Regions from separate parts of the Streptomyces sp. NBC_01241 genome, predicted to be linked through region 4. Evidence: riboswitches for the same ligand, from Rfam matches in the RefSeq annotation. Region 4 holds a riboswitch; each other region holds the start of a gene.
The links. Region 4 has a riboswitch for cobalamin ahead of OG306_RS08180 (cobalamin biosynthesis protein). Riboswitches for the same ligand answer to the same signal wherever they lie in the genome.

Region 1 (7,465 bases), 3.8 Mb from region 4:
GAGTCGGTATTCATTCCAGGCAGGCCGTCACCGCAGAGGTCGCGGCCGAACTGGAGCTCAGCTGCGACCGCTTCCTCGAGCATCGCGGAGATGTCCTTCTCCAGCTCCTCGTCGAAGAGGTCGGGCTCCTCCTTGCGGACCGTGTCGACCACCTCGAATGCGAAGCTCATGTGGCAAGTTTCGTCCCGGAAGACCCAGTTCGTCCCCGTGGCGAGACCGTGCAGCAGACCCCGCGAGCGGAACCAGTAGACGTACGCGAACGCGCCGTAGAAGAACAGCCCCTCGATGCAGGCCGCGAAGCAGATCAGGTTCAGCAGGAACCGGCGGCGGTCGGCCTTCGTCTCCAGCCGCTCGATCTTCTCGACCGAATCCATCCACTTGAAGCAGAACTGCGCCTTCTCACGGATGGAGGGGATCTCCTCCACCGCGTCGAACGCGGCGGCACGATCATCCGGATTGGGCAGATAGGTGTCCAGCAGCGTCAGATAGAACTGGACGTGCACGGCCTCCTCGAAGAGCTGCCGCGAGAGATACAGCCGCGCCTCGGGGGAGTTGATGTGCTTGTACAGCGTCAGCACGAGGTTGTTGGAGACGATCGAGTCACCCGTCGCGAAGAACGCGACCAGCCGGCCGATCATGTGCTGCTCACCGGGGGACAGCTTGGCGAGGTCGGCGACGTCGGAGTGCAGGTCGACCTCCTCCACCGTCCAGGTGTTCTTGATCGCGTCGCGGTAGCGCTCGTAGAAGTCCGGGTACCGCATCGGCCGCAGGGTCAGTTCGAAGCCCGGGTCCAGCAGGTTCTTCTCGGAGTTGGTGGAGCTCATCACTGGCAGGCCTCGCAGGACTCGGGGTTTTCGAGGGAGCAGGCGATCGCGTCCGCGTCGGGCGCCGAGGCCTGCTGTACGGGAATGGGGGCGGTGGCCGCGGCCCGGCCGGAGGCGGCGCGGGCGATCCGGGTCGCCGGGCGCGAGCGCAGGTAGTACGTCGTCTTCAGCCCCTGCTTCCAGGCGTACGCGTACATCGAGGAGAGCTTGCCGATCGTCGGCGTCTCCAGGAACAGGTTCAGCGACTGGCTCTGGTCGAGGAACGGCGTACGGGCCGCCGCCATGTCGATCAGTCCGCGCTGCGGGATCTCCCACGCCGTGCGGTACAGCGCCCGCACCTCCTCCGGGATCCAGGCGAAGCCCTGCACCGAGCCGCTCGCCTCGCGCAGCGCCTCACGGGTCCGCGCGTCCCACACCCCGAGCTGTTTCAGCTCCTCCACCAGATATGCGTTGACCTGGAGGAACTCACCGCTGAGCGTCTCGCGCTTGAAGAGGTTGGAGACCTGCGGCTCGATGCACTCGTACACACCCGCGATCGAGGCGATCGTCGCCGTCGGCGCGATGGCGAGCAGCAGTGAGTTGCGCATCCCGGTCCTCGCGATCCGGGCGCGCAGCGCCTCCCAGCGCTCCGGCCAGTTCAGCTCGGTGTCGTAGTGGTCCGGGTGCAGCACCCCGCGCGCGGCCCGCGTCTCGGACCAGGCGGGCAGCGGGCCGGAACGCTCGGCGAGATCGCAGGACGCCTCGTACGCCGCGAGCATGATCCGCTCGGAGATCTTCGTGGAGAGCGCACGGGCCTCGGGGGAGTCGAACGGCAGCCGCAGCTGGAAGAAGACGTCCTGGAGACCCATCGCACCCAGACCGACCGGGCGCCACTTCGCGTTGGAGCGGCCGGCCTGCTCGGTCGGGTAGAAGTTGATGTCGACGACCCGGTCAAGGAAGGTCACGGCGGTACGGACGGTGGCGTCCAGCCGCTCCCAGTCGATGGAACCGTCGGCGACGAACGCGCCGAGGTTGACCGAACCCAGGTTGCAGACGGCGGTCTCGCCGTCATCGGTGACTTCGAGGATCTCGGTGCACAGATTCGACGAGTGGACGACGCGGCCCGGCTCGGCGGTCTGGTTCGCGGTCCGGTTGGAGGCGTCCTTGAACGTCATCCAGCCCTGGCCCGTCTGCGCCAGGGTCCGCATCATCCGGCCGTACAGCTCGCGGGCCGGCATCGACTTGCGGGCCAGCCCCTGGGCCTCGGCGGCCCGGTACGCGGCGTCGAACGCGTCGCCCCACAGGTCGACCAGCTCGGGGACGTCGGCGGGCGAGAACAGCGACCAGTCGCCGTCCGCGTCGACCCGGCGCATGAACTCGTCCGGGATCCAGTGCGCCAGGTTGAGGTTGTGCGTACGCCGCTGGTCCTCGCCCGTGTTGTCGCGCAGCTCCAGGAACTCCTCGATGTCCGCGTGCCAGGTCTCCAGGTAGACGGCGGCGGCGCCCTTGCGACGGCCGCCCTGGTTGACGGCCGCGACGGACGCGTCGAGCGTCTTCAGGAACGGCACGATGCCGTTGGAGTGCCCGTTGGTGCCACGGATCAGCGAACCGCGGGCGCGGATGCGGGAGTACGAGAGACCGATGCCGCCCGCGTGCTTCGAGAGCCGCGCCACCTGGTGGTAGCGGTCGTAGATCGAGTCGAGCTCGTCGAGCGGGGAGTCCAGCAGGTAGCAGGAGGACATCTGCGGGTGCCGGGTGCCGGAGTTGAACAGGGTCGGCGAGGACGGCAGATAGTCGAGCCGGCTCATCAGCCCGTACAGCGACGCCACTTCGTCCAGGGCGCGCTGCCCCGCTTCTGAACCGAGTGCAGCGTTCTCGGCGAGCCCGGACGCGACCCGCAGCATGAAGTGCTGGGGCGTCTCGATGACCTGGCGGGTGTGCGGGTGGCGCAGCAGATAGCGGCTGTGCAGGGTCCGCAGCCCGAAGTAGCCGAAGCGGTCGTCGGCGCCGGCGGCCAGCGAACGCTCCACCAGCGCGTCGAGGGCGGCCGCGTGCAGCGCGACGAACTCGGCGGTGCGGTCCGCGATCAGGCCCTCGCGGTGTCCGACGGCGATCGAGGCGGAGAAGGAGACGGCGCCCTGACCGGCCGCCTCGTCGGCGATGGCGAGGATCAGGAGCCGGGCGGCGAGCCGGGAGTAGGCGGGGTCCTCGGAGATCAGCCCCGCGGCGGCCTCGGTGGCCAGCGCGCGCAGTTCGGCCTCGTCCGCTCGGGCGCTGCGGCCGCGCAGTGCGGCGGCGGCGACGCGACCGGGGTCGGTGTCGGGCAGATCGACGGTGAGGCCGGTCAGGGTCCGCAGCAGCGCGGTTCCCGGTCCGTCGTGTGCGGTTGCCTCGGACTCGGCCGCTTCGGACACGGCGACTGAAGCCGGATCGGCTGGCGCGATGGTCACGTGGTGCTCTCCCTCGCTCGGCTCGGGGCCGGCGGGGAACGGGGCAGCCGGACAGAGGCGGGCCCGGGTCGGGGCAGCACTCCGCACGGCGTCCACCGGCCCAACCGCGAGGCCCGGACGTCTGGCATCCGGTTCGGTCGAGCCGGATGAACTGTCGGCAGGTCCTCGGACTTACTCGGGGGTGCGCAAAAGCGCACCGAACATACCGTTGCGGGACAGTTCCGGATTCGCACCGGATTCCCCTGCGGCGACAGCGAGCATGAGCATACATGTGGGGGCCGTCCGATGAGGCAGCCCCCACATGTTGTGTCGCGCAACATATCTCGGGACGCGCGTACGGCCCGCCGCCGAGCGCACGGACGGCCCGCCGCGCCCCGCTGGAGGGGGCTTGACGGGCCGTCGTACGGCTGTGGGAGCGGCCGTCAGTGGCCGCCGCCCGGCGCCCCTGCCGTGGCCTGCGGGAGCTCCACCTGGACGCCCTTGTCGCCCGCGTCGGCCGTGTAGTCGGCCGGCGAGGTCTCGTCGACCCCGGCGGGTGCCTTCACGGCGTTCAGGACGAAGGTGAGCACCACCGTCACCACCACGTTCAGCACGAACGCCGTGAGACCGATGTAGCCGATCTCGCCGATGCCCGGGATCTCCTTGGACGACCCGCCGAAGTGCGCCTGGGTCGGGCTGGCGACGCCGTACGCGGCCACCGTCCCGTACACCATGCCGACCGCCCAGCCCGCGAGCAGCGCCCAGCGGTGGAACCAACGGGTGAACAGGCCGCCGACCAGGGCCGGCATTGTCTGGAGGATCCAGATCCCGCCGAGCAGCTGGAAGTTGATTGCGACCGTCTTGTCCATGGTGAGGACGAAGGCGAGCGCGCCGACCTTCACCAGTAGCGACACCAGCTTGGAGACCTTGGTCTCCTGCTCCGGGGTCGCGTCCGGCTTCAGGAAGTCCTTGTAGATGTTGCGGGTGAAGAGGTTCGCCGCGGCGATCGACATGATCGCGGCGGGCACCAGCGCGCCGATGCCGATGGCGGCGAACGCGACACCCGCGAACCAGTCCGGGAACATGGTCTCGAACAACTGCGGGATGGCCAGCTGGCCGTTGTCCACCTTGATTCCGGCGGCGATCGCCATGAAGCCGAGCAGCGCCAGCAGGCCCAGCATCAGCGAGTACAGCGGCAGGATCGTGGTGTTGCGCCGGATCACATTGCGGCTGCGGCTGGAGAGCGTCGCCGTGATCGAGTGCGGATACATGAACAGCGCCAGCGCCGAGCCCAACGCCAGGGTGGCGTAACCCCATTGCCCCGCCTCGCCCGGCGCGAGCGCGCCGCGCGGCTTGCCGGTCGCCGGATTGGTCTGCGAGAACGCCTCGCCCGCCTTGGCGAAGATGTTGTCGAAGCCACCGAGCTTGATCGGGATGTAGATGATCGCCACCACGATGACCAGATAGATCAGCCCGTCCTTGACGAACGCGATCAGCGCGGGTGCCCGCAGACCGGACGAGTAGGTGTATGCGGCGAGCACCGCGAACGCGATCAGCAGCGGCAGGTCCTTGATGAACCAGTGGGTGTTCTCGCCGCCGCCGACGCCCATCACGTCCAGCACCGCCTGGATGCCGACGAGTTGGAGCGCGATGTACGGCATCGTGGCGAGGATGCCCGTGACGGCGACCGCCAGCGACAGCCCCTTCGAGCCGAAGCGGCCGCGGACGAAGTCCGAGGTGGTCACGTAGCCGTGCTTGTGCGAGACCGACCAGAGCCGCGGCAGGAAGGTGAAGATCAGCGGGTACACGAGGATCGTGTACGGCACGGCGAAGAAGCCGGCCGCGCCCGCCGCGTAGATCGCCGCGGGCACGGCGACGAAGGTGTACGCGGTGTACAGGTCGCCGCCGAGCAGGAACCAGGTGACCCAGGTGCCGAACGACCGTCCGCCCAGGCCCCATTCGTCGAGGCTGGCCTCGTTCTCGGCCTTTCGCCAGCGCGCCGCCAGGAAGCCCATGACCGTGACGGCCAGGAAGAAGAAGATGAAGACGCCGAGCGCGACGCCGTTCACGCCGTCCTTCATGCCGACGCACCCCCCTTGCGGGCGCGCTGGTCACGCTGCCACAGCTTGTACGCGATCACCGTGAGCGCGGTGGAGATCAGCACCCAGAGCATCTGGTACCAGTAGAAGAACGGAATGCCGATGAAGGTGGGGTCCACCTTCGCGTACGAACTCACCCACAGCATCGCCACGAACGGCGCGATGAGGCAGAGGGCGATGACCACCCGTACCGGTGTGACGGTCGGTGGTTTTCCTTCTGGGTCTGCTGGCATGCGGCGACTCCGTCCCCTCGCTGATCACCTGGTGTAATGCGCAGGAAATCTAGGGGAGGCTTCCGGTCACCGTCACCCCCTGTCCGCATTGCGGTCCGGCAACGGTCCCGCGGGTGGGCGCGAATGTTCGGAATATCGCCAAACGTACGAGAGTTGGTCCGGACCAGGACGTGCGAACGGCCCCCGTGGTTTCCACGGGGGCCGACGCGGCTGTGCGTACGGGGTGCGGTGGCCGGGAGCGGTCGGTCGCCGCGGCGGGTTCAGTCCGTCGGCCGCTTCAGGCGGGCCACGAACTTGTACCGGTCGCCGCGGTAGACCGAGCGCACCCACTCCACCGGCTCGCCCCGGCCGTCGAGCGAGTGCCGGGACAGCATCAGCATCGGCAGGCCCACATCCGTACCGAGCAGGCCGGCTTCGCGCGGGGTGGCGAGCGAGGTCTCGATGGTCTCCTCGGCCTCGGCCAGCCGGACGTCGTACACCTCGGCCAGCGCGGTGTAGAGAGAGGCGTACTTCACCAGTGAACGGCGCAGCGCCGGGAAGCGTTTGGCTGAGAGGTGCGTGGTCTCGATCGCCATCGGCTCCCCGCTGGCCAGTCGCAGCCGCTCGATCCGCAGCACCCGGCCGCCGGCCGAGATGTCCAGCAGCCCGGCGAGCGTGTCATCGGCCGTGACATAGCCGATGTCCAGCAACTGGGACGTCGGTTCCAGCCCTTGGGCGCGCATGTCCTCGGTGTACGAGGTGAGTTGCAGGGCCTGCGAGACCTTCGGCTTGGCCACGAAGGTGCCCTTGCCCTGGATGCGCTCCAGCCGGCCCTCGACGACCAGCTCCTGGAGCGCTTGGCGCACGGTCGTGCGCGAGGTGTCGAACTCGGCGGCCAGGGTCCGCTCCGGCGGCACGGGGGTGCCCGGCGGCATGGTGTCCGTCATGTCGAGGAGATGTCGCTTCAGCCGGTAGTACTTCGGTACGCGCGCCGTCCGCGTGGCCGCGCCCGTCCCGTTCTCCGTACTGCCCCCGTCGGCACCCATGGCCCGCCTTCCCGACTGCTGCGTTGCTGCCGTCACCGGCTCCTCCGTCTGTCGCGGCTCACATGGTGGCACGGTCCGGTCACGGCTCGTCGCCCTCCCTTAGGTGTCGGTCCTATAACGGACGCGAGTGCACTTCTTATACACCCTTGACACCCCTAAAGGTCTAGGCCAAGCTCCCGGTGCTGGTCTAAACCATTAAAGACCAGGTCCAGCCCCAGCAGTACTCGTCGAATGTCTTCGCGGTGGGCGGGGTTGCAGTATCCCTGAGGAGGGTTTGGCGTGAAGCGCAAGCTCATCGCGGCGATCGGCGTCGCGGGCATGATGATCGGCCTGGCGGCGTGCGGGTCCGACGACGGCGGTAGCGACAGCGGTAAGAAGACCGGCCCGGACAGCTACAAGGGCGAGACCCTCACCGTCTGGGCAATGGATGGCTCCACGCCTCCCGGCTGGACCAAGGACCTGACCGCGGCCTTCAAGAAGAAGACCGGCGCCACGCTGAAGTTCGAGGCCCAGAAGTGGGACGGCATTCAGCAGAAGATCACCACCGCTCTCTCCGAGTCGACCCCGCCGGACGTCATCGAGGTCGGCAACACCCAGACCCCCGCGTACGCGGCCACCGGTGGCCTCGCCGACCTCGGCGACCTCAAGAAGGAGATCGGCGGCGACTGGGTCGAGTCCCTCAACCAGTCCTCGGTCTTCGACGGCAAGCAGTACGCCGCTCCCTGGTACTTCGCCAACCGTGTCGTCATCTACAACAAGAAGGTCTGGGCCGACGCCGGCATCAAGGACACCCCGAAGACGCGTGACGAGTTCTTCAAGGACCTCGACGCCATCAAGAAGAAGGGCAAGGCCGAGCCGATCTACCTGCCCGGCCAG
Region 2 (7,465 bases), 6.2 Mb from region 4:
TCGTCGAGACGGAACTCATCGGCGGCGAGTGCTCCTACTGGGCCTGCATGCCCAGCAAGGCCCTGCTGCGGCCGGTCGTCGCCCGCGCCGACGCCCGCCGCCTGCCCGGCCTGAGCGACGCCGTCCAGGGACCGCTCGACGTGGCGGCGGTCCTCGCCCGCCGCGACGCGTTCGCCTCGCACTGGAAGGACGACGGACAGGTCGCCTGGCTGGACGGCATCGGAGCGGACATCTACCGCGGCCGGGGCCGGCTCACCGGCGAGAAGGCCGTCTCCGTCACCGCCCCCGACGGCACGGTGCACCGGCTCACCGCCCGGCAGGCCGTCGCCGTCTGCACCGGCAGCCGCGCCGTCGTCCCCGCCCTGCCCGGCATCGACGGGGCCCGTCCTTGGACCAGCCGGGAGGCGACGAGCGCCAAGAAGGTGCCCGGCCGCCTCGTGATCGTCGGGGGCGGCGTGGTCGGGGCGGAGATGGCCACCGTCTGGCAGGCCCTCGGCGCCCGGGTGACGATGCTGATCCGCGGCAAGGGACTCCTCCCGAAGATGGAACCCTTCGCGGGCGAACTGGTCGCGCAGGCGCTCACCGAGGCGGGCGCCGACATCCGTACCGGAGTCTCGGCGACCTCCGTTCGGCGTACGGTCCCGGACGGGCCGGTCGTCGCGGAACTGGACAATGGCGAGCGCATCGAGGCCGACGAGATCCTCTTCGCCACCGGCCGCGCCCCGCGCACCGACGACGTGGGCCTGGAGACGGTGGGCCTCACGCCCGGCTCCTGGCTCACCGTCGACGACAGCTGCCTCGTCGAAGGCACCACCTGGCTCTACGCCGTCGGCGACGTCAACCACCGGGCGCTCCTCACCCACCAGGGCAAGTACCAGGCACGCATCGCGGGCGCCGCGATCGCCGCCCGCGCCGCGGGAGTGCCGCAGCTGGAGACCGACCGCTGGGGCGCCCACGTGGCCACCGCCGACCACGCGGCCGTCCCCCAGGTCGTCTTCACCGACCCCGAGGCCGCCTCGGTCGGCCTCACCCTCGCCGGTGCCGAACAGGCCGGCCACCGCGTACGCGCCGTCGATCACGACCTCGCGGCGGTGGCGGGCGCGGGCCTGTACGCGGACGGCTACCGCGGGCGCGCCCGCATGATCGTGGACCTCGACCGGGAGGTCCTGCTCGGTGTCACCTTCGTCGGGCCGGGCATCGGTGAGCTGCTGCACTCGGCGACGGTCGCGGTGGCGGGCGAGGTCCCCATCGGCCGGCTGTGGCACGCCGTCCCCGCCTACCCGACGATCAGCGAGATCTGGCTGCGCCTGCTGGAGGCATACCGCGACGCATAGGGTCGCCCCGTCCCGGGCGAACAGCGGTGAGGCGGCGGGGGCACGAGGGGCCGAGCCCGCGAAACAGAGGCCGACGGAGTGCCGTGACCCGGCGGTCGGTCCGCAGGGTGACGCGGAACCGGCGTGCAGGGCGGCCCGCCGGATGCCACCCTCCGGTGGATGCGGCCTGACCTCCTTGGGCGGCACCCGACAGGGCGCGACCCAGCCGGCTCCGTGCCGCAACCTCGCTTCCCGGAGCCCGTGTCGGATCCAGTGCTCGATGACGGCTGTCGTTCCCACTCACCGCTGTGGGGCAGTCCCGGATTCCCACCGGGTTCCCTCTTACGACGCGTCTGTCGGTGGACCGGGCGAACCAGCTGCACCACCGGACCAGGTGCTGACCGCGGTCCCTGGCCCCTCAGTTGGGCCACGGCATGGCGGCGGACCGAGAAGGCCCGGTACCCGGAGCCGGGGACAGCGGCTGACCGCAGCGCAGGTTCCACCGTCCGGACCGGCCGCTGAGACCGGTCAGCGTCAGCGGGGCGACATCCAGCCGCCAGAAGGCCTCCGCCGGCAGAGCGAGTGCCCGTACGATCACCGCCCGCACCACCGCGGGCTCGACGACCCCCAGCACTCGGCCGCCCCTGTTGCCGTCCCGGGACTCAAGGGAGTCCAGCAGGCGGCCGATCCTGGCGCAGAACTCCAGCAACGATTCGCCGCCGTGCGGAGCCGCCGAAGGATCGGTCATCCAGGCCGCCACCGCGTCGGGCTCACTCCCGCATACTGTTGCTAGCCGCTGTCCGCTCCACCGGCCCATGTCCCAGCCGCGCAGAGCGAGTTCGGGCTCGGCGCGCAACCCCAACGCGTCGGCCGTCCCGGCGCACCGCTCGGACGGCCCGCGCACGCACCGGTCGGCCTCGGGCACCGCAGCCGCCGCGGCCCGGGCCTGCAGGACCCCGGCCGCGTCGAGCGGAGCGTCGCCGTCGAAACGGGCCTCGCGCAGCGCGGCGTTGAACGCCGGTGAGATCAACATCACCTGTACCGTCATGAGCGGATCAACTCCTCGAACCATGGCCCCTCGTGTGCGCACACCATGGCATCCGGGCGTTCCGGCCCCGCCGACGGCGCCATGGCCGCGTCCGCTTCCAGGAGGTATCGTCCGACGAACACGACGAAGGTGTGACGGAAGTCCGGTGAGAATCCGGCACGGTCGCGCCACTGTGAACCCGTACCTGTACGGGAAGTCAGACCCAGCACCTTCGTCTCAGGCACCACGATCGGGACGCGTGTTCCCTCAGGAGGTTCTGCCATGGCACAGAGTGCTGCCCCCGCCACCGCCGTACCGGCGATCACCCCCATCTCCCTGAAGGCCATTGCCCCTTGGGCGGTCTTCTTCGGCATCATCATGCTCGTACTGCTCTACTTCGTCGGCGCCGAGCAGGGCGCCACCGCGGTCATCTCCGGCGAAGGTGTCCATGAGTGGGTCCACGACGGTCGCCACCTCCTCGGTTTTCCCTGCCACTGACGTACCGTCCGATCCAGGGGAATCCTCATGAACTCCATATCTGTCAGAGCCCTGCTCGTGCGCGGCATGCTGGCCGGCCTTGCCGCGGGCGCGCTCGCTCTGGTCGTCGCCTACTTCCTCGGCGAGTCCCGGGTGGACGCGGCCATCGCTCTCGAAGAGACGCACAGTCATGATCACGGCGGCGGCGGGGAACTCGTCAGCCGCACGATGCAGTCCACCGCCGGCCTTGCCACCGGTGTGCTCGTCTTCGGTGTGGCGATCGGCGGCGTCGCCGCCCTCGTCTTCTGTTTCGCTCTCGGCCGGATCGGCAGATTCGGCCCACGGGCCACGGCCGCCCTGATCGCGGGTGCGGCCCTGCTGACGGTGTACGTCGTGCCGTTCCTGAAGTACCCGGCCAACCCGCCGGCCGTCGGCAACCCCGACACCATCGGCCGACGCACCACCCTGTTCTTCCTGATGGTCGCCCTCAGCGTGCTGCTGGCCGTCGCCGCCGTCATCCTCGGCAGGCGGCTGGCTTCCCGCCTGGGCAACTGGAACGCGACGATCGCCGCGTCCGCCGCCTACGTCGTCGTGATCGGACTCGCCTACGCGTTCCTGCCCTCGTTCAATGAGGTCGGAAGGGACTTCCCGGCCGCCCTGCTGTGGGAGTTCCGCCTCGCCACCCTCGCCGTACAGGCCACCCTCTGGATCACCTTCGGTCTCGTCTTCGGCCACCTGACGGAACGGCTCCTCGTACCGAGGACCGACACCATCAGGACCGGCAACGGCACGGCGAACCGTGCGGCCACGGCAGCCGGTTGACCGACGCACCACGCACCACGCACCACGCAGCACGCTTCACGCACCACGCAGCACCAGAAGACATCGGAACCCGCCGGGAGCCTCCCCGGCGGGTTCCGCCGTCCTGCCCCGCGCAGCCGCGCCAGGAGGGACCGACGGGCACGGACTCACTGCTCCCCGGCCCGCTGTCCCCAGTCGATCCGGTAGTGCTTCAGCTGCGCGTCCTCCTTCACCAGGCGCATGCCGATGGCTGTCATGACGTGCTGGGACGCGAGGTTGTCCAGGTCGGTGTCACCGTGCACGCAGCTCACCCCTTGATCGCGGGCGAACAGCAGCAGCGCGCGCAGCGCCTCGGAGGCGTAACCCATTCCCTGCGCCGAGGGAACGAGGCCGTAGCCGATCGTGACGTGTCCGTTCTCGTCCGGGGCGCCATGGAACCCCAGCCCGCCGATCACCACTCCGTCCTCGCGCCGGCATATCTCGTACGAACCGAAGGGGCTGGGATCACCCGTCGTCGCGCAGGCGCCGAGGAAGCGCTCGGCCGCGGCCATCTCGCCGGGGGACGGGTATCCGGGCGCCCAGCGGGCACCGTCTCCGGGTTTGCCGGCCATCACGTGCAGGGCGTCGGAGGCACTCAGGAGGCGGAGCAGGAGGCGGGGAGTCTCAAGGTCGGTCATGACCGAGTGAAGTATCACGCGGGGCGGGCGGACGGCATTTGGATTGTTCAGAGGAGTGTCGGGTGCGCGGCGGGACGGGATCGGTTGCGGGGTTCCGGGGCCTTCCGGGCCTGGGGGAGCGCTGTGCGTGGCGCTGCTACCGAGGGTGGGTAGTGCTGCCGGCGCACCGTTGCCAGCGCTGCACTCATCGGGTTATGGAGCGCACCGGCCCGAGCACGGCAAGCGACCGTTTCGCGCACACGTGGACCTGGCGGACGACGGCAGCGAGGCGATCGGCGCCGTCGCGGACCGTCCGCGCCGAGTTCCTCACCCGGATCGGCCCCGACGATCTGCTAGCCCCCAAGGCCGGTGTCCGACACCCGTCGGGGCGCGCGGCCGAGGGCGCTCTCCTGGCGGAATGGCTGAATCGCCTGTCGAGCACCCCTCGCGACCGCTGAGGCCCCTCGCGTCCGTCAGCCGTCGGTACTCCGGCCCGCGTCCGTCAGCCGTCGGTACTCCGGTCCGCGTCGACGTCGAAGTCCCCGGAGAACGCCGCCGCCATCCGAAGATGACCCGTCGCCTCCGCGCTCCGCCCCTGGCGCTCGAGCGTCCGGCCGAGCATCAGCCGGGCATACGGCTCCACCGGGTCGCGCTCCAGAACCGCCCGCAGCTCCGTCTCGGCCCTGCCGAGCCGGGCCGAGTGGTAGTAGGTCCGCGCCAGCAGCAGCCGCGGGGAGATCTGCTCCGGTACTTCCTCGACGAGCCCTTCCAGGATCCGGGCCGCGGTCATGTACTCCTTCGCCTCGAAGAACATCTGCGCACGGTCCCACCGGTCGGCGGCCGTGCCGAACTCGAAATAGGTGTCGCTCACTTGACCTCTGACCTCCTCGTTCGCGGATTGCCCCGGATCGTTCCGGGACCCGCCCTGCCACTGACCTGGCCACACACTCGGCCGCGCTGTCGTCTCAGCCATGCTCCAGTCACCGGAACATGGCACACTGGTTGAATATTCCACTAAATAATCGGCGTGGGTACCGGCACCCCGGACCCCCACGGGAATAGGTTGAGCGTCATGAGCAATCTCGATCGCCAGGCCGCACTCTCCGTCTGCGGAGGACGGGGCTTCGTCGTCGCCGAGCCCGTACGCGAACTTCTCACCCCTCGCCGTGTCCAGCTGGGTGAGTCCACCGAGGTCCGCAGACTGCTGCCCAATCTGGGCCGCCGGATGGTCGGCGCATGGGCCTTCGTCGATCATTACGGTCCCGACGACATCGCCGGCGAACCCGGGATGCAAGTGCCGCCCCACCCTCACATGGGCCTCCAGACGGTCAGCTGGCTCCACGACGGCGAGGTCCTGCACCGGGACAGCCTCGGGAGCCTGCGTACGATCCGCCCGCGCGAGCTGGGACTGATGACCTCCGGCCGGGCCATCAGTCACTCCGAGGAGAGCCCGAAGTCCCACGCGAGGTTTCTGCACGGCGCCCAGCTCTGGGTGGCCCTGCCGGAAGCCCACCGACACGTCGAACCGCACTTCCAGCACCACACCGAACTGCCGACCGTCACCGCCGCCGGCCTCGCCGCCACCCTGATCCTGGGTGAACTCGACGGCGCCACCTCGCCCGGCACCGCGTACACCCCGATCGTCGGCGCCGACCTGTCCCTCTCCGCCGACGCCGAGGCCCGTCTGCCGCTCGACCCCGACTTCGAGTACGCGGTGCTCTCGATGTCCGGCCAGGCCGAGGTCGACGGCGTACCCATGCTTCCCGGCTCCATGCTCTACCTCGGTTGCGGCCGCACCGAGCTCCCCTTGCGTGCGGACACCGACGCCGGCCTCATGCTCCTCGGCGGCGAGCCCTTCGAGGAGGAGATCGTTATGTGGTGGAACTTCATCGGGCGGTCCCACGAGGATATCGCACAGGCGCGTGCGGACTGGGCGGACGGTGCCCGGTTCGGGGAAGTGTATGGCTACGACGGAGGCCGACTCCCCGCTCCTGAACTGCCGCCTGTGGCGCTGAAACCGCGGGGAAGGGTGCGCTGAGCTGCACTGATGTGGCCGGGCTCGGGCGCGCTCCTGGTCGCGGCAGCTCGGTCCCATGCTCAGAAGCGGAATCGGTCCAGCGCTTCTCCGGAAGCTTCCGCCGCACGTGCCCGGGATTCCAAAGTGTGGTCGTGTGTGAGTAGCTTTAGTAGACCTAATGCTGACCCAATGCTGACTTTACTGACGAGGTGTCAGGCGCTGTCGGGTCATGACCTGGCTGGTCTGCCGTCTGTGATGAGCAGGCTGGGCCCTTGGGGCTGGGGCCCAGCCTGACTCCTGGCGGTGGAGCGAGCGCGCGGGTGCTTGTGCGCGGCCTACCAGGGGCGGGGGTTTCGCCTAGAGGAAGCAGGGCGTTGTGGTGATCCCATAATGCTGACCCGTCTGGTACCCCGGGGTCATAGGTGATGACGGGGCGGTCGTGAAGTCACTACCCATGCCGCCCAACGCGTCGTTGGTGATGTCGGAGTGAAGTGGATTCTTAGTCTGCCGGTGGCTCAGGTTCGTACCTACACTGACCAAACGGCTGTCGCGCCGACCAGTTCGTTGACTCTGGACCGTGAGTGTTCCGGATCTTTCTGTTCGGTCTGCACGGATTCGTCCAGGCCGACCTCCTTGAACCGGTGGATCACGTCATGAAGTTGTCTACCACGTCGCGCTGACCTGGAGCGATGCAGCTTCAGTCGCCTCTGACCAGCGCAGATGAATCTTTCAGGGTCTTTCAGGGGCGTGCCGTCTTATGTAGTCGATTCTCCCCAGACGCTCCCCAGCAGCGCTGATCCTCCCCAGATTCTCCCCAAGGAGGGCCGCCGTGACGGACGGCGGGAGACGAAACTTGGCGCTTCCGCAGGCACGCTGAGTGACTGTAGCGGGCGCTCAGTCGGCATCCCAGGGTTGATCTCGGCTCCAAGATCTCCGCCCTGTGCGTACCCATCCCTTCGAAGGCGCTGCGTCCGGCCACTGATAGGGAGACGGCTGTCCGCCCTGGGCCGTGACCGTCCCACCTGGCACATGCCGTAGAAACCGCCCATAAGGGTCCAGCTGGACCAGGACAATCGCTTAAGTCCAGGTCAGGGCCCTGCGGTGTGAGAGCGTCTACAGGGTTGGTGATATGCGTGTGACACCGCGTGAGAGGTGGCGATGCTCGGCGGGCTGT
Region 3 (7,465 bases), 1.1 Mb from region 4:
AGATGGACTCCCTCGCCGTCGCGGAGTTCGCCGTCCTCATCAGGGAGACGGCGGGCGCCGGCGGGGACTTCGACAGGCTCCCCAAGGACGCCACCCTCGCCGACATCACGCGCTTCATCGACGCGACAGCGGGCCGCGGGACGCCGGTGAGCGGCTCGGCGTCGGTGAGCAACGCCCGATGAACAGGCCCGCCGTTGCTGTCACCGGCCTGGGAATGATCACCCCGGTCGGCAACGACACCGAATCCACCTGGCAAGGTGTGTGCGCCGGAGTCTCGCCGGTGCGTACCGTCGCGGCACTCGAAGGATGCGCGATCGACTTTGCCTGCACCGTCGACGGAATCGATCTGGACGCCGCGATCGGCGGCCGTACGTCCTTCCGGATGGGGAGGTACGTCAAGTTCGCCGTCCTCGCCGCCCGGGAGGCGGTCGCCGACGCCGGACTCGACCCCGTGCGGTGGGAGGGCAGCAGGGTCGCGGTGGTCGTCGGCACCAGCAGCGGGGGCTCCGCCTCGCTGACCGAGCAGGCCGTCGTACTCGACCGGCACGGACCGGACGCCGTCTCGCCGTCGGGCATCCTGCTCACCATTCCGAACATGCCGGCGGCCGAGATCGCGATCCAGTTGCGGGCCACCGGTCCCAGCATGGCACCCTGCACCGCGTGTTCGTCCGGTGTCACCGCCCTGTCCGTCGCCCGCGATCTCCTGGTCACCGGGCAGTGCGACATCGCGATCGCCGGAGCCACCGAGTCGATCGTCTACCCGGCCGCCATGGCGGGGTTCGCCCGGTCCGGAGCCGCGGCCCGGGCGCACGGCGACCCGGCCAGGCGGTGCCGGCCCTTCTCGGCGGACCGTGCCGGGCTGGTCATGGGCGAGGGCGCCGCCGTCATGGTGCTGGAACGGGCGGCCGACGCCGCGGCCCGGGGCGCCGGAGCCCGGGCGCTGCTCGCGGGCACCGGCGCCACCACCGACGCCCACCACCCCACCAGCCCGCACCCGTCCGGCGCGGTCGCCCAGGCGGCGGTCGAGGCCGCGCTGCGCGACGCGGGCTGGGCGGCCGAGGACGTCGAGCACGTCAACGCGCACGGCACGGCGACGTCCATCAACGACGCCACTGAGGCCGCCCTCATCGGCCGGGTCTACCCGCACCGGCCGCCCGTCACCGCCCCGAAGGGCGTACTGGGGCACTGCATGGGGGCGGCCGGAGCGATCGAGGCCGGACTGACCGTCCTCACGCTCCAGCGCGGAGTCGTACCGCCGATCGCCAACCTGGACGCCCCGGCACCCGAGTTCGACATCAACTGCGTCACCGAAGAACCGCTGCGGCTGCCCGTCCGGCGCGCCGTCAGCCACTCCTTCGGCTTCGGCGGACACAACGCCGTGATCGCTCTACAGCGTCCGTAGGCATCAGGCAGGTGGTGCGACGGGCAGCACAGCCCGGCGTACCACCGGCCACACCGCCCATGAACTGCGCAGACGCGCGTGATAGCTTGCCTGGGCCAGTCGAACTCCACGTAGGAGTCAGGGAATCCGGTGAGAATCCGGAACTGACGCGCAGCGGTGAGGGGGACGGGCGGGGCCACGGCCACTGGGAACCACCCTCGGGTGTCCTGGGAAGGCGTCCCGTCCGACAGAACCCGAGTCCGAAGACCTGCTGGCGGCTGCGCCCGGTACCGGGCGCAGAACTCCGTACAACGGGCTCCGCGCATGGGCCCAGAGACGCAGAGGGACTCCGTGCCGTCCATATCCAGCCCCGTCCGCACCATCGCCCTGCTCACGACGGGACTCGTCCTGCTGACCGCCTGCGGCGGCGGAACGAGCGACTCCGCCGCGAAGTCCGGCTCCGCCGACGGATATCCCGTGACGCTGAAGAACTGCGGACGCACCGTCACCGTCGAATCCGCGCCGCGCCGCGCCGTCTCCGTCGACCAGGGGTCGACGGAGATCCTGCTGTCGCTCGGCCTCGCCGACCGGCTGGCCGCCACCGCGACCTGGACCGACCCGGTGATGAAGGGCCTGGAGAAGGCCAATGCCAAGGTCCCCAGGATCGCCGACAACCGGCCCTCGTCGGAGAAGGTCCTCGACCAGGAGCCCGACTTCATCAGCGCGTCGTTCGAGTCGACCCTCGCCAAGGGCGGCGTCGCCCCCCGCGAACAGTTCGAGGAACTCGGCGTCCCCACCTACGTCTCGCCCGCCGACTGCACCGGCAAGGACAACAGCGGCGGCGGCGACGGAGCCCGTACCGAGCCACTGACCATGGACAGCGTCTACGGCGAAGTGCGCGACCTGGCAAGGGTGTTCGGCGTGCAGGAGCGCGGCGACACGCTCGTGGCGCGGCTGCGGGCCCGGGTACAGAAGGCGACCGGGTCCATCGACGCCTCCGGTGCCACCCTCCTTTACTGGTTCTCCGACTCCAAGGCCCCGTACCTGGCCGGCTGTTGCGGAGCACCCGGGATCATCACCGGGGAACTCGGCGCGAAGAACGTCTTCGACGACACACACGAGGAATGGCCGCAGATCAGCTGGGAGACCGTTGCCGACCGCAACCCCGACGTCCTGGTCATCGGCGACCTGACCCGCAAGGCACAGACCGCCGAGAGCGCCACGAAGAAGATCGAATTCCTGGAGTCCAACCCCGTCACGAAGAACATGGACGCCGTCAGGCACAAGCGGTACATCCTGCTGAGCGGCCAGGCCATGAACCCGTCCATCCGGACGGTCGAGGGCGTGGAACGCGTCGCCGCCGGGCTGCGCACGTTCGGGCTCGCGGGGTGACGGACACCGGGCGGACCACGGCGGCGGACGCACGGCGCGCCTGCGAACCGACCGCGCGGGGCGGGGACGGTGTACGGAAGCTGCGTGGCGAGGACGGTGTATGGAAGCTGCGCGGCGGGATCCTGTGGGCCTGCGGCGTCGCGCTGCTCGTGCTGTCCGTCGCAGTCGCCGTCACCGTCGGCCCCGCCCGAATCTCCGTCGCCGACGTCTGGTCCACGGTGGCCGCCCACCTCGGCTGGGGCCGGACGCGGCTCACCCCGATCCGGGACGGCATCATCTGGAACCTGCGCATGCCGCGCACCCTGCTCGCGGCGGTGTGCGGCGCCGGGCTCGCGGTGTGCGGCACCGTCATGCAGTCCCTGCTCCGCAACCCGCTCGCCGACCCGTTCGTCCTCGGCGTCTCCTCCGGTGCGTCGACCGGCGCGGTCGTGGTCGTCGTCCTCGGGGTCGGTGGGGGAGCGGTGTCGCTCTCGGCCGGCGCGTTCATCGGCGCACTGTGCTCGTTCGCCCTCGTTCTGCTGCTGAGCCACACCCTGGGCGGCACGACCGACCGGGTCGTTCTCTCCGGTGTGGCCGCCATGCAGCTGTTCTCCGCGCTCACCTCCTTCGTGGTGATGACCTCCGCCGACGCCGAGCAGACCCGCGGGGTGCTGTTCTGGCTGCTCGGCTCGCTCAGCGGGGTCGGCTGGACCGATGTGTGGGTCTGCTCAGCCGTTCTCGTCCTGACGCTGCTGGTCTGCCTCGGACACGCCCGTACGCTCGACGCCTTCGCGTTCGGCGTGGACGCCGCCGCCGCGCTCGGCGTCCAGGTCGCCCGCACCCGGATCGTGCTGCTCTGCACGACCGCGCTGCTGACCGCCGCGCTCGTGAGCTCGGCGGGCGCCGTCGGCTTCGTCGGACTGGTACTGCCGCACGCCGCCCGGGCACTCGCCGGCTCCAAGCACCGGCGGCTGCTGCCGGTCACCGCACTGGCCGGAGCTGTGTTCCTGGTCTGGGTCGACACGCTCGCCAGGACGGTCCTCGATCCGCAGGAGGTGCCGGTGGGTGTCGTCACCGCGCTCATCGGCGTGCCCGCGTTCGTCCTGGTCCTGTACCGCACCCGGAGGATCACATGACGGGGGGAGCGACGGACGGGCTGCGTGCCGAGCGGGTCGGCCGGGCGGCGGGCGGCCGCCTCATCCTCGACGGGGTCCACCTCGCCCCGCCGCCCGGCGCGACCGTCGGGCTGATCGGACCGAACGGCTCCGGCAAGTCCACCCTGCTGCGGGTGCTCGCCGGGGTGCTCGCCCCGGAGACGGGCGTGGTCACCCTCGACGGCCGGCGGCTCGACGAGATCGGCCGCCGGGCCGTGGCCCAGCAAGTCGCCGTGGTCGACCAGCATGCCGTCACCCAGGTCGAGTTGAGCGTCCTGGACGTCGTGCGCCTCGGGCGCGTCCCGCACCGCAGGGCCTGGTCGGCGCCCGGCCGGGAGGACGACGACGCGGTGCGCGAGGCCCTCGAGCGGACCGGTCTCGCCGACCGGGCCGGCCAGTCCTGGCACACCCTCTCCGGAGGCGAGCGGCAACGCGTCCAGATCGCGCGCGCACTGGCTCAGCAACCACGTGAACTGCTCCTCGACGAGCCGACGAACCACCTCGACATCCAGCACCAGCTGGAACTGCTGTCACTGATCACCTCGCTGCCCCTCACCTGCGTGATCGCACTGCACGACCTCAACCTGGCCGCGATGTTCTGCGACCGGATCGTCGTCCTGGAGGAGGGACGTGTGGTGGCCGCCGGAACCCCCACCGAAGTGATCACCGAGGAACTCATCGCCGACGTCTACCGGGTGCGGGCGCTGGTCACTCCGGACGGCCCCGACGGGCGGCCCACGGTGCGCTTCCTGCCGGAGCCCTGACGGCGAGAGAGCGGGCCCCGGCACCTCACGGGGCCTGCCCCTCACTCGCGTTCTCGTGCGGCTGTCGGCCGCTCTGCGCGGGGGTCAGCGGCGGCGCCCTCGGCCGGACTCGCCACCCATGCCCTTGCCTCCGATGTCTCCGCCCCCGATGCTCTTGTCGTCCGCGTAGTCGATCTGTTCCTTGCGGAGTTCGGCGGAGACCTCCTTCTGCTCGGTCACCTTCTTGGTCTCCATGCGCACCCGCTCGACCGGCACGGTCTCCTTGCGCGTGGTGGCGCGCTCGGCGTGCAGGGTCACCTCGACATCCTGCTCGCGGATGTCCGTGGGCCCCGTCGCCCTGTCGCCGGGCCGCAGCGGTTCACGGATGACCCGTACCTCTTCGTGCATCACCGGCACCGTCCTGGTCACGTTCTCGGTGACGACGTACTTGTGCAGGCGTGCCTTGCCGCTCTCGTACTCCTCGGTGCCGACGAGCAGTTGCTCCTCGCAGCGGATCAACTCCTCCTTGCCGCCGAGGTCCGCGGCGGACCGCTCGGCACCCGCCCCGGCGCCGACGAGGGGCCGGGCCGTGCCGGCCGTCCCGGTGTCGCGGTGCCTGCCCGGACCCGTACCGGTTCCCGCGCCGGCCATGCCGGTCGTGCCCGACGTGGTGGTGCGGGAGGTGTCCGTACCGGAGGCGGAGGTGCCGGCCGCGCCGACGGCTCCGGTGCCGGCGGCTCCCGCCGCGCCCGCGGCCGTGGTGCCGGTCCCGGACGTCGTGGTGCCGGACCGTCCGCCGAGCCGGGTGGTGGTGTTCCTGGCGAGGCCGTAATGGCGGTAGAGCTCCTCCTCCTCCGCCACGGACAGATGCGCGTCCGCGTCCACCCGGGGGGCTTCCTTGACGCGGTCCTTCGGATGCGTGATGTGCAGGTCGGAGCCCACGCGACGGGCCCCGGCGAGCGGCACGAAACTCTCCTTCATGCCGAACAGGCCGGTTTTCACCGTGATCCAGTCCGGGCGGCCGGTGTTGTCGTCGACGTACACCCGGCCCACACTGCCGATCTTCTCGCCCGCGGTGTCGTACACCGTCAGGCCGTCGAGCTCTCCGGAATCCGTGAAACCGTCAGCGGCTCCCATGGCCGATCCCTCCTCGCCCGGGCGCGTCCTGTGGCTGGATCCATCAGGGGAGGCGCGTCCGATTTCCATCGCGCCTCACCCGGATGGACGCTGCAACCTCCCCGCCTGCGCAACCCGGCCGTCACATGCGCGGCGCTTCGGCGCTGGCCGCCCGTCACGGCGGTGCGGACACCACCTTCCCGTTAGGCCAATCGAGTGAGTGTGAAGGGTGTGCGCCCGTTAGTGAACTCCTGACCGTGCGGAGAAAGCATGCCTGCGGGCGGCCCGCTTTCGCGCCGACGCCACCGCTGCGACCTGTCCCGCCACCGCCTGTGAGCAGCACATTCGCGCCGCGGAGGCGAATTCGCGGCAAACCCTTGACACCCGCTGGGGGCGCCCGCATCCAGAAAACGCAACGGTGTCGCTGGGTGACCGACTCCTATGCCCACGACGGGGTACGGGCCGACGCCGAGGCGCTGGACCGGCTGATCGCCATGGCCCGGGACGAAGCCTGACCGTCCGTACCGGGGTGGGGCACCGCTCGGGGGCGCCCTGCCCCGGCGCATATGATCGACCGGCCAACTGCCGACCGTCGTCCTGCCGCGCCACCGGGGGTGCCCCATCAGTTCCGTACGTATCCGGCTGCCCCAACAACGCGGCGAACTGCTGACCCGGCGCGAGGACGGGGAGGACCTGCACCATCTGGTGTGGCGGCTGGGGCACGGGTGGCGGGTGTGCAGCAGTGCCGTGCTCGGCGGCGGCATCGGCCCGCGCGACTGGATCCTCAACGCCCAGGTGCCCGGCGGCTATCCGCGTATGGACCCCGACCGCCACCTCGCCCTGATCGCCGCCGCGGAACACCTCACGGGACCCGGTGCCGGGCTGATGACGGCTGCCGATGTCACCGCGTACACGGTCGCCGACGACGAGGGCGTCACGGCCACCGCCACCTGCGGACTCGGCGTACGCGGCTGGGCGGCCACCCCCGCCGAGGGCACCGGCGGCCCGCCTCGGCCCGGCACGGTCAACATCGTCGTCACACTTCCCGTGCCGCTCTCCGACGCCGCACTCGTCAACGCCGTCGCCACGGCCACCGAGGCCAAAGTCCAGGCACTCCTCGACGCGGGACTCGACTGCTCGGGCACCCCCACCGACGCCGTCTGCGTCGCCGCCCCCTCGCCGGGGCCGGACCTCGGCGAACCTTTCGCGGGACCACGTTCGCGCTGGGGCGCGCGACTCGCCAGGGCCGTGCACGCTGCCGTACTCGACGGTGCGCTGCGGCAATCCTGAGAACCCACCGCGCCGCGAGCCGACCGGGGTGCGGCCGATCAAGGGAGTCCCTCATGTCCTCAAGCGCTGCCAACGCCACCCCGCAGCGGCCGACCGTCGCCGTCCTCGGAACCGGGATCATGGGGTCCGGCATGGCCCGGAGCCTGCTGCGGGCCGGACTCGACGTCCGGGCCTGGAACCGGACGCAGGCCAAGGCGGCCCCGCTCGCCGCCGACGGCGCCACGGTCACGAAGACGGCGGACGAAGCAGTACGCGGCGCCGACGTCATCCTCACCATGCTCAACGACGGCCCCGCCGTCGCCGCCACGCTCGTCGCCGCGGCGCCGGGGCTCCACACCGACCAGGTGCTGCTCCAGAGCTCGACCGTCGGGTTCGAGGCCACCGCCGATCTCGCCCGGCGCGCCGCGGAC
Region 4 (7,465 bases):
TCGGGTAGGCGGTGAAGACGAGGGCCAGCTTCTTCTCGGCGTTCGACTTGTGCTTGAGGACGGCGTGGCGTACCGCGATTCCCGCGACGCGCGCGGCGCGTTCGGGGTCGGCGCGGTAGACGGGCACGTCGTCGGGACCCTGCTCCTTGAAGGAGAACGGCACGGTGATCAGCCGGCCGTCGAACTCCGGGATCGCGACCTGCATCGCGGCGTCCATGGGGGAGAGCGCCGCGTCCGAGGCGTCCCACGCGCCGCGCGACGAGGTCAGGCACAGGCCCTGGAGGACGGGGATGTTCAGCTCGGCGAGCGCGCCGATGTCCCAGGCCTCGTCGTCGCCCCCGGCGGAGGCGTCCGACGCGCGGGTGCCGCCCGCCGCGAGGACCGTGGCGACCAGGGCGTCCGCCCTGCCGAGCAGCTCGTAGAGACCGGCGTCGGCGCCGCGCAGCGAACCGCAGTACACGGGCAGGGCGTTGGCGCCGCGCGCCTCGACCGCGTCGCACAGGACGTCCACGAACGAGGTGTTCCCGGACAGCTGGTGTGCCCGGTAGAAGAGCACCCCGACGGTCGGGCGGCCCTCGGTGAACGTACGCCCGCCGTGCAGGCCCCACTCGGGCATCTGCTGCGGCTCGGCGAAACCGTGACCGGTCAGCAGGACGGTGTCGGACAGGAAGCGGGCCAGCTCCACGAGGTTTCCGGGGCCGCCCTCCACGAGGTAGCGCAGTGCCTCCGCGACCACACCGGCCGGTACCGACGACTCGGCCATCAGTTCCGCGTCCGGCACGCCCTCGCCGCCCAGCAGCACGGTCGGGATGCCGGACGCCTTGAGGACGGCCAGCCCGTCCTCCCAGGCGCGCTTGCCGCCGAGGAGACGGACGACGGCGACGGAGGAGTCCTCGATCAGCGCGGGGAGTTCCTCGCGGACGTCGATGCGGGTGGGGTTGCCGATCCGGTACGGCACGCCGGAGGCGCGGGCGGCGAGGAGGTCCGTGTCGGCGGTCGACAGCAACAGCACGGTGCTCGTAGGGGAGTTCATGCGCGTGCTCCAGGTGCTCCGGGGGCGATGAAGGGAAGTCCGGACGGTGCGCCCGACTCGATGAGCCGCAGCAGCGCGTCCGTGTCCGCGTGTTCTTCGATGAGGTCGCCGAGGCGGTCGAGCTGTTCCTCGCGCAACGCGGCGAAGCAGGTGTCGGGGGCGGGGACGAAGCGCCGGCCGGCGGCCCGCGCGATCTCGGTCAGGTAGCGGCGGCGGAACGCGTCGCTCTCCAGCGAGCCGTGCCAGTGCGTGCCCCACACGGCGCCGACCCGGCAGCCGTCCAGGAATGGCTCGCCGCCGCCCATGTCCGCGACGCCGTGGTGGATCTCGTACCCCTCGACCGGCGCGCCGAGCGCCTCGCCGACGGGGCGGGCGAGGGTCTTCTCGCGGTCGAAGCGGATGCGTACGGGCAGCAGGCCGAGGCCGTCGACGTGCCCCGCCCTCGACTCGACCTCGTCCTCGATGTGTTCGCCGAGGATCTGGAAGCCGCCGCAGATCCCGAGGACCGGCCGGCCCTCGGCGGCGCGCCGCGCCAGGGCGTCGGCGAGGCCGCGCTCGCGCAGCCAGGCCAGTGCCTTCACGGTGCCGCGGGTGCCCGGCACGATGACGAGGTCGGCGTCGGCCAGCTCCTCGGCGCGGTCCACGAACCGGACGACGACGCCCGGTTCGGCGGCCAGCGCGTCGACATCGGTGAAGTTCGACATCAGGGGTACGGCGCACACCGCGACGCGCAGTACGTCCTCGCCGTGCGGCGGCGCGACGGCCGACTCGCGCACGGCCCCGCGCAGTGAGGCTCGCAGCCCGTCCTCCTCGTCGATGCCGAGGCCATGGGCGAAGGGCAGCACCCCGTACGTCCGCCGCCCGGTGATGTCGCGCAGCATCTCCAGGCCCGGTTCCAGCAGCGAGACGTCGCCCCGGAACTTGTTGACGAGGTAGCCGGCGATCAGCGACTGGTCCTCGGCGTCGAGCAGCGCCGTCGTACCGAAGAACGAGGCGAAGACGCCGCCGCGGTCGATGTCGCCGACGACCACCACCGGGAAGCGCGCCGCCCGTGCGATGCCCATGTTCACGATGTCCGTGCGCCGCAGATTGATCTCGGCCGGACTGCCCGCGCCCTCGCAGATCACCGCGTCATACGTGCCCCGAAGCTGCTCCAGACAGTCCACGACCGTGGAGAGAAGCGCTTCCTGCCGGCCCCCGTGGTAGCCGCGCGCACTCATCTCGCCCACGGCTCTGCCCATCAGGACGACCTGGCTGGAGCGGTCGCCGCCGGGCTTGAGCAGGACCGGGTTCATCAGCGCGGTCGGCTCGACCCGGGCGGCCTGGGCCTGCATGGCCTGGGCGCGGCCGATCTCGGCGCCCTCGCGGGTGACGAACGAGTTCAGCGACATGTTCTGCGCCTTGAAGGGCGCCACCTTCACGCCCCGGCGTACGAGCCAGCGGCAGATGCCCGCGGTGACGACGCTCTTGCCCGCGTCCGAGGTGGTTCCGGCGACCAGCAGTCCGCCGCTCATGTCCGTCTCCGTCCTGCGATCGAACGTGCTGCCATTGAAATTCCAGCGATCGAGGTCACAGCGATCGACGTCACTGCGACCGGAGTCCCCGCGGCCGAGCGTTCTGTCATCGGGCGTTCCGCGATCCGCCGTGCGGCGAGGGCCACGCCCAACCGGCCCGTCACGCACACGCCGAGGGCCAGCGCGCTCACCCGGCGCGACAGCCGTACCGCGCGTTCGATGTCCTGGGTCTCCACCGCCCGGCCCGTCTCCCCGTTGAGGACGGGGCGGTGCTCGACGCGGCCGCCATACGCGAGCGTCCCGCCGAGCCGCACGCCGAGCGCACCCGCGAACGAGGCTTCCACCGGGCCCGCGTTGGGGCTCGGGTGCTTGGCCGCGTCGGCCCGCCACGCCCGTACCGCTCCACGTGGCCGCCGCCCGGAGGCCACGGCGAGCAGGGCGGTGAGCCGGGCGCCGGGCCAGCCCGCGAGGTCGTCGAGGCGCGCCGAGGCCCAGCCGTAGCGCCGGTGGCGGGGCGACTTGTGGCCGACCATGGCGTCGAGCGTGTTCGCGGCCCGGAAGCCGACGAGCCCGGGGACACCGGCCAGCGCACCCCACACCAGGGCGCCGACCACGGCGTCCGAGGTGTTCTCGGCCACGGACTCCACCACGGCGCGGGCGATCTGCGGCCCGTCGAGGGAGTGCGGATCGCGCCCGCACAGATGCGGCAGCCGCTCGCGGGCGCGGTCGAGGTCACCGGCGGCCAGGGCGTCACCGATGGTCAGGGCCTCACGCCCCAGGGAGGTACCGCCGACGACGGACCAGGTGGCGGCCGCGGTCAACGCGACGGAGGCGGCGGGGTGGTCGCGTACAGCACGGGCGAGCAGCGCGGCACCACCCGCGGCGCCTCCGGCGCAGACGAGGGTGTGCAGCGCGCCCCACCCGCGGTGGTCGCGCCACAGCCGGCGCTCGACGCCCGCCGCGGCCCGCCCGAAGGCGGCGACCGGATGCCCCCTGCGGGGGTCACCGAGCAGCAGATCGCCGATCAGGCCGGCTGTGGCGCCGTACGCGAAGACGCGGTCGGCACGCACGGCTCAGCCGGCCGTTACGCCTCGAAGGAGCTTCGTACAGGCGGCTCTCGGTGAGAGCGCCACAGCAACGGACGCACGGCAGCCAGGCATGGCGATATGTCCTCACTCAGGGTCCGCGCCCTGGTTCGACGTGACCGGCGACGAGAGTCTCCTGGCTCCCGGATCCGCAGTTCCCCCGGCCTTCCAGCCCGCTCGCGCGTGCCGTGACTTCCGGTGTGGGGGACTGCTCCCCGGTGACAGTGGCGGGACCGCGCCGGATTCGCACCGGCTTCCTCTGCTGTCGCCGTAATTGGCTCCGGCAGTCCACCACGCTCCGCGAACGCCCGTCAACTTGCCGTTGACCTGCGACGGCGCAGTGTGCTGAGGCCCACACCGGGCCGGGCGCAGCACTTCGGGCCGGACACACGAGGTGTGTCCGGCCCGAAGAGGGAGTGCGCGGGGCGGGGCTCAGGCGACGATCAGATAGATCCCGTACGCGACCGCCGCCGCGCACAGCGCGAAGCAGACGTACGCGCCGGCGCGGGCCAGCAGCAGTGAGCCGCCGGAGCCGCCCTGCGTGGCCGGTTCGGGCTGCTTGGAGAGGCCGACGATGCCCAGGGTGAAGAGGCCGACCAGTGCGACGGTGGCGACGAGGGAGACGCCGAAGACGGTGCCGAGGGCTGCCCAGTCGATTTTCATGCGGAATCCTTTGGACGGCGGGCCTGGACGCGGGCCCGGACGGCGGGCCCGGACGGACCGGCCTGGAAGGTCGGCCTAGACGGTGGCGGGTCGCGCCGGGTCCGGGGTGGTTCCGGCCGGGGCCGGAATGGTGGTCTTGAGGTCCTGTGCCGCTGCCTGGGCCGCGGTGAGCGGCGGGCTGACGGCGGCGATGGCCGTGGTGACGACGCCCGCGGGCTCGGCGACGCCGTCCGCCGGTGCGACATCGCCGTGGCCGACCGGCTTGCGGCGCGACAGCATCCAGATCGCCCCGGAGCCCGCGACCAGCAGCGCCGCGACGACCACGACACCCCAGGTGCCCTGCTTGGTGAGGAATTCCGCGCCCGCGCCGACCAGGCCCGCGGCCGGCAGGGTCAGACCCCAGGCGACGAACATCCGGGTGGCGGTGGACCAGCGGACCACGCCGCCCTGGCGGCCGAGGCCCGCGCCCATCACGGCGCCGGAGCAGGACTGGGTGGTGGAGAGGGAGAAGCCGAGGTGGGAGGAGGCCAGGATGACCGTGGCCGCACTGGTCTGGGCGGCGAAGCCCTGCGGCGGCTTGAGGTCGGTGAGGCCACTGCCCATGGTGCGGATGATGCGCCAGCCGCCCAGGTAGGTGCCGAGCGCGATGGCCAGACCGGCGGAGACGATCACCCAGACCGGCGGGTTGGAGCCCGGGTGCAGGACGCCACCGGTGACCAGCGCCAGGGTGATGATGCCCATGGTCTTCTGCGCGTCGTTGGTGCCGTGGGCGAGGGAGACGAGTCCGGCCGAGGCGATCTGGCCCGCGCGGTAGCCCTTGGCGGTGGCCTTCTCCTGGGCGTCGTTACGGATCTTCCCGCCGATCCGGTACGTCAGTCTGGTGGCCAGCAGCGCGGCCAGACCGGCGACGATCGGGGCGGCGACCGCGGGGAGCAGCACCTTGGTGACGACGGTGCCGCCGTTGACCGACGACCAGCCCGCCGACATCACCGCCGCGCCGATCAGTCCGCCGAACAGGGCGTGCGAGGAGCTGGACGGCAGCCCGACCAGCCAGGTCAGCAGATTCCACAGGATGGCGCCGACGAGTGCCGCGAAGATGACTTCTGTCCGCAGCCCGTTCTCGTTGACGATCCCGCCGGAGATCGTCTTGGCGACCTCCACGGACAGGAAAGCGCCGACGAGGTTGAGAGCGGCGGACATGGCCACCGCTGTCTTCGGTCTGAGTGCGCCGGTCGAGATGGTCGTCGCCATCGCGTTGGCGGTGTCATGGAAACCGTTCGTGAAATCGAACACTAGAGCTGTCACGATCACAATCGCGAGGAGCAGCGTGATGTGTTCCATTTACCCAGGCAATCGTTCGACGTCATTGGCACGTGGACCGTAGGCAACCTGAGTGAACGGAAGATGAACTGGACAGGGCGTCACGGTGACTCCAAACGGAGTCGGGTCGCTCAGTTTGTTCTCTGCTCGTCCTCCGCGGGCGGCACGAGTCGGGCGCAGGGCCCCGTGAGGCCCGTTTCGCCCCCTCGTCACCCCTATTTGCGATCGTTTCCGATTTGTGATGGTGGCGACTTCGGCCGAGCCGACCGTTTGTCCGTTCGCTCATAGAGCTGACCCGGGCCTTCGCGGCTGACAGGATCTCCGTATGAGCGATCAGCAGCGGGACGCGATCGAACAGGCCTGGGAGGGCGTCGTCGCCACCGCCCGCCGGACGGCGGCGGACGGCCTCGTCGTCGGCACGTCGGGCAACGTGTCGGCCCGGGTCGGCGGGACGGTCCTGGTCACGCCGAGCGGAGTGCCGTACGACCGGCTCGGCCCCGAGGACGCCGTCGGCGTCGATCTGGCAGGCAACCGGATCATCGGCGAACTGGCCCCGACCAGCGAACTCCCGCTTCATCTCGCGGTCTACCGGAACAGCGACGCGGCCGCCGTCGTGCACACCCACGCGGTGCACGCCACGGCCGTCTCCACCCTGGTCCACGAGGTCCCCCCGGTCCACTACGCCGCCGCCATGCTCGGCGGCCCCGTCCGGGTCGCGGCCTACGCGCGCTACGGGACCGCGGAACTGGCCGAAAACATGCTCACCGCCCTGCGGGACCGTACGGGCTGCCTGCTCCAGAACCACGGAACCCTCACTTACGGAGCCCGCCTGGACGAGGCGTACGACAGGACCGCCCAGCTGGAATGGCTCTGCCGGCTCTGGCTCACCGCGAGCTCCGTACCCGGACACACTCCGAGCCTGCTCTCCCCGGCCCAGCTGCGCGACGTACAGGAAGCCCTGAAGGGATACGGACAACCGGGCTGACCCGCTCCCGGCGGTCCCATATCCTTCCCGGGTGCCCCCCTCGGGATGCCCCCTTCCGGGATACCCCTTCCGAGATCATCCGTTCCGGGATCACCTCTGCCGGGACACCGGACGGCCCCCGTCCGCTGGCAGGGTGCCGCACATCCCCCGACACTGGAGCCGTGCGCCCGGCAACAGTCACGGCAGCAGCCGTCACCACGATCCTCGGCGTCGGTGCGGCAGCTGTCGCGGCCGGCCGGTACGCCAGCGACGCCGCGCTCAGGGCGCCGTCCGGACGACCGCTCCCCGCCGACCGCAGGCTCACCGTGCACGCCACGGCGGCCGGGCAGATCACCCTGACCCGCTCCCTCGCCGCGCTGCGGCCCGGCAGGTACGGACTGGTGGGCGACGACGTCCACGCGGTCGTCGGCCCGGTGATCGAACACGCCCATCACGCCCCCGACACGGTCGTCCGCCGACTGGAGCGGGTCGACCGCGGCAACCTGGAACCCGGCGCCAAGGTCGGGATCACCCCGCAGCTGCACAGCGGCGACCCCTCCTCGGCCCTCGGCCTCGACCACAGGGAAGTCGAGATCCCCGGCGAACTGGGCGCACTGCCCGCCTGGTTCCTGCCCGGCGCCCGCGACACCTGGGTCATCACCGTGCACGGACTCGGTACGACCAGGGAACACCCCATGAACATCATGGAGTTCCTGCACGACCTGCGCCTGCCCGTCCTCGACCTGGCCTACCGCGGCGACGCCGGAGCCCCGCGTTCCCCCGACGGCCTCGCCCACCTCGGCGAATCCGAATGGCGCGACCTGGACGCGGCCGTCCGCTTCGCCGTGCGGTACGGAGCCGACAAGGTCGTCCTGCACGGCTGGTC

Region 1: it holds a riboswitch for cobalamin, as region 4 does, so the genes downstream of both, OG306_RS25805 (ribonucleoside-diphosphate reductase subunit alpha) here and OG306_RS08180 (cobalamin biosynthesis protein) in region 4, are expected to answer to the same signal.
Region 2: it holds a riboswitch for cobalamin, as region 4 does, so the genes downstream of both, OG306_RS36875 (CbtB domain-containing protein) here and OG306_RS08180 (cobalamin biosynthesis protein) in region 4, are expected to answer to the same signal.
Region 3: it holds a riboswitch for cobalamin, as region 4 does, so the genes downstream of both, OG306_RS02925 (ABC transporter substrate-binding protein) here and OG306_RS08180 (cobalamin biosynthesis protein) in region 4, are expected to answer to the same signal.

The regions. Positions count from the first base shown of each region.
Region 1 covers NZ_CP108494.1:5,726,208-5,733,672, forward strand. Annotated here, with positions in the region: gene OG306_RS25800 (ribonucleotide-diphosphate reductase subunit beta) at 1-824, opposite strand, end outside; gene OG306_RS25805 (ribonucleoside-diphosphate reductase subunit alpha) at 824-3,253, opposite strand; cobalamin riboswitch at 3,393-3,551, opposite strand; gene mctP (monocarboxylate uptake permease MctP) at 3,676-5,313, opposite strand; gene OG306_RS25815 (DUF3311 domain-containing protein) at 5,310-5,564, opposite strand; gene OG306_RS25820 (GntR family transcriptional regulator) at 5,825-6,589, opposite strand; gene OG306_RS25825 (extracellular solute-binding protein) at 6,869-7,465, shown strand, end outside.
Region 2 covers NZ_CP108494.1:8,118,385-8,125,849, forward strand. Annotated here, with positions in the region: gene OG306_RS36865 (dihydrolipoyl dehydrogenase family protein) at 1-1,334, shown strand, start outside; cobalamin riboswitch at 1,506-1,697, opposite strand; gene OG306_RS36870 (histidine phosphatase family protein) at 1,732-2,361, opposite strand; adenosylcobalamin (AdoCbl) riboswitch at 2,471-2,619, shown strand; gene OG306_RS36875 (CbtB domain-containing protein) at 2,623-2,838, shown strand; gene OG306_RS36880 (CbtA family protein) at 2,866-3,639, shown strand; gene OG306_RS36885 (GNAT family N-acetyltransferase) at 3,786-4,295, opposite strand; gene OG306_RS36890 (tetratricopeptide repeat protein) at 4,777-5,145, opposite strand; gene OG306_RS36895 (pirin family protein) at 5,347-6,312, shown strand.
Region 3 covers NZ_CP108494.1:772,852-780,316, reverse strand. Annotated here, with positions in the region: gene OG306_RS02935 (acyl carrier protein) at 1-182, shown strand, start outside; gene OG306_RS02930 (beta-ketoacyl-[acyl-carrier-protein] synthase family protein) at 179-1,402, shown strand; cobalamin riboswitch at 1,482-1,671, shown strand; gene OG306_RS02925 (ABC transporter substrate-binding protein) at 1,733-2,773, shown strand; gene OG306_RS02920 (FecCD family ABC transporter permease) at 2,854-3,888, shown strand; gene OG306_RS02915 (ABC transporter ATP-binding protein) at 3,885-4,670, shown strand; gene OG306_RS02910 (PRC and DUF2382 domain-containing protein) at 4,755-5,786, opposite strand; gene OG306_RS02905 (hypothetical protein) at 6,143-6,280, shown strand; gene OG306_RS02900 (adenosylcobinamide amidohydrolase) at 6,348-7,055, shown strand; gene OG306_RS02895 (NAD(P)-dependent oxidoreductase) at 7,109-7,465, shown strand, end outside.
Region 4 covers NZ_CP108494.1:1,890,809-1,898,273, reverse strand. Annotated here, with positions in the region: gene cobN (cobaltochelatase subunit CobN) at 1-1,033, opposite strand, end outside; gene OG306_RS08185 (cobyric acid synthase) at 1,030-2,547, opposite strand; gene OG306_RS08180 (cobalamin biosynthesis protein) at 2,544-3,617, opposite strand; cobalamin riboswitch at 3,763-3,891, opposite strand; gene OG306_RS08175 (hypothetical protein) at 4,065-4,295, opposite strand; gene OG306_RS08170 (inorganic phosphate transporter) at 4,371-5,636, opposite strand; gene OG306_RS08165 (class II aldolase/adducin family protein) at 5,941-6,600, shown strand; gene OG306_RS08160 (alpha/beta hydrolase) at 6,762-7,465, shown strand, end outside.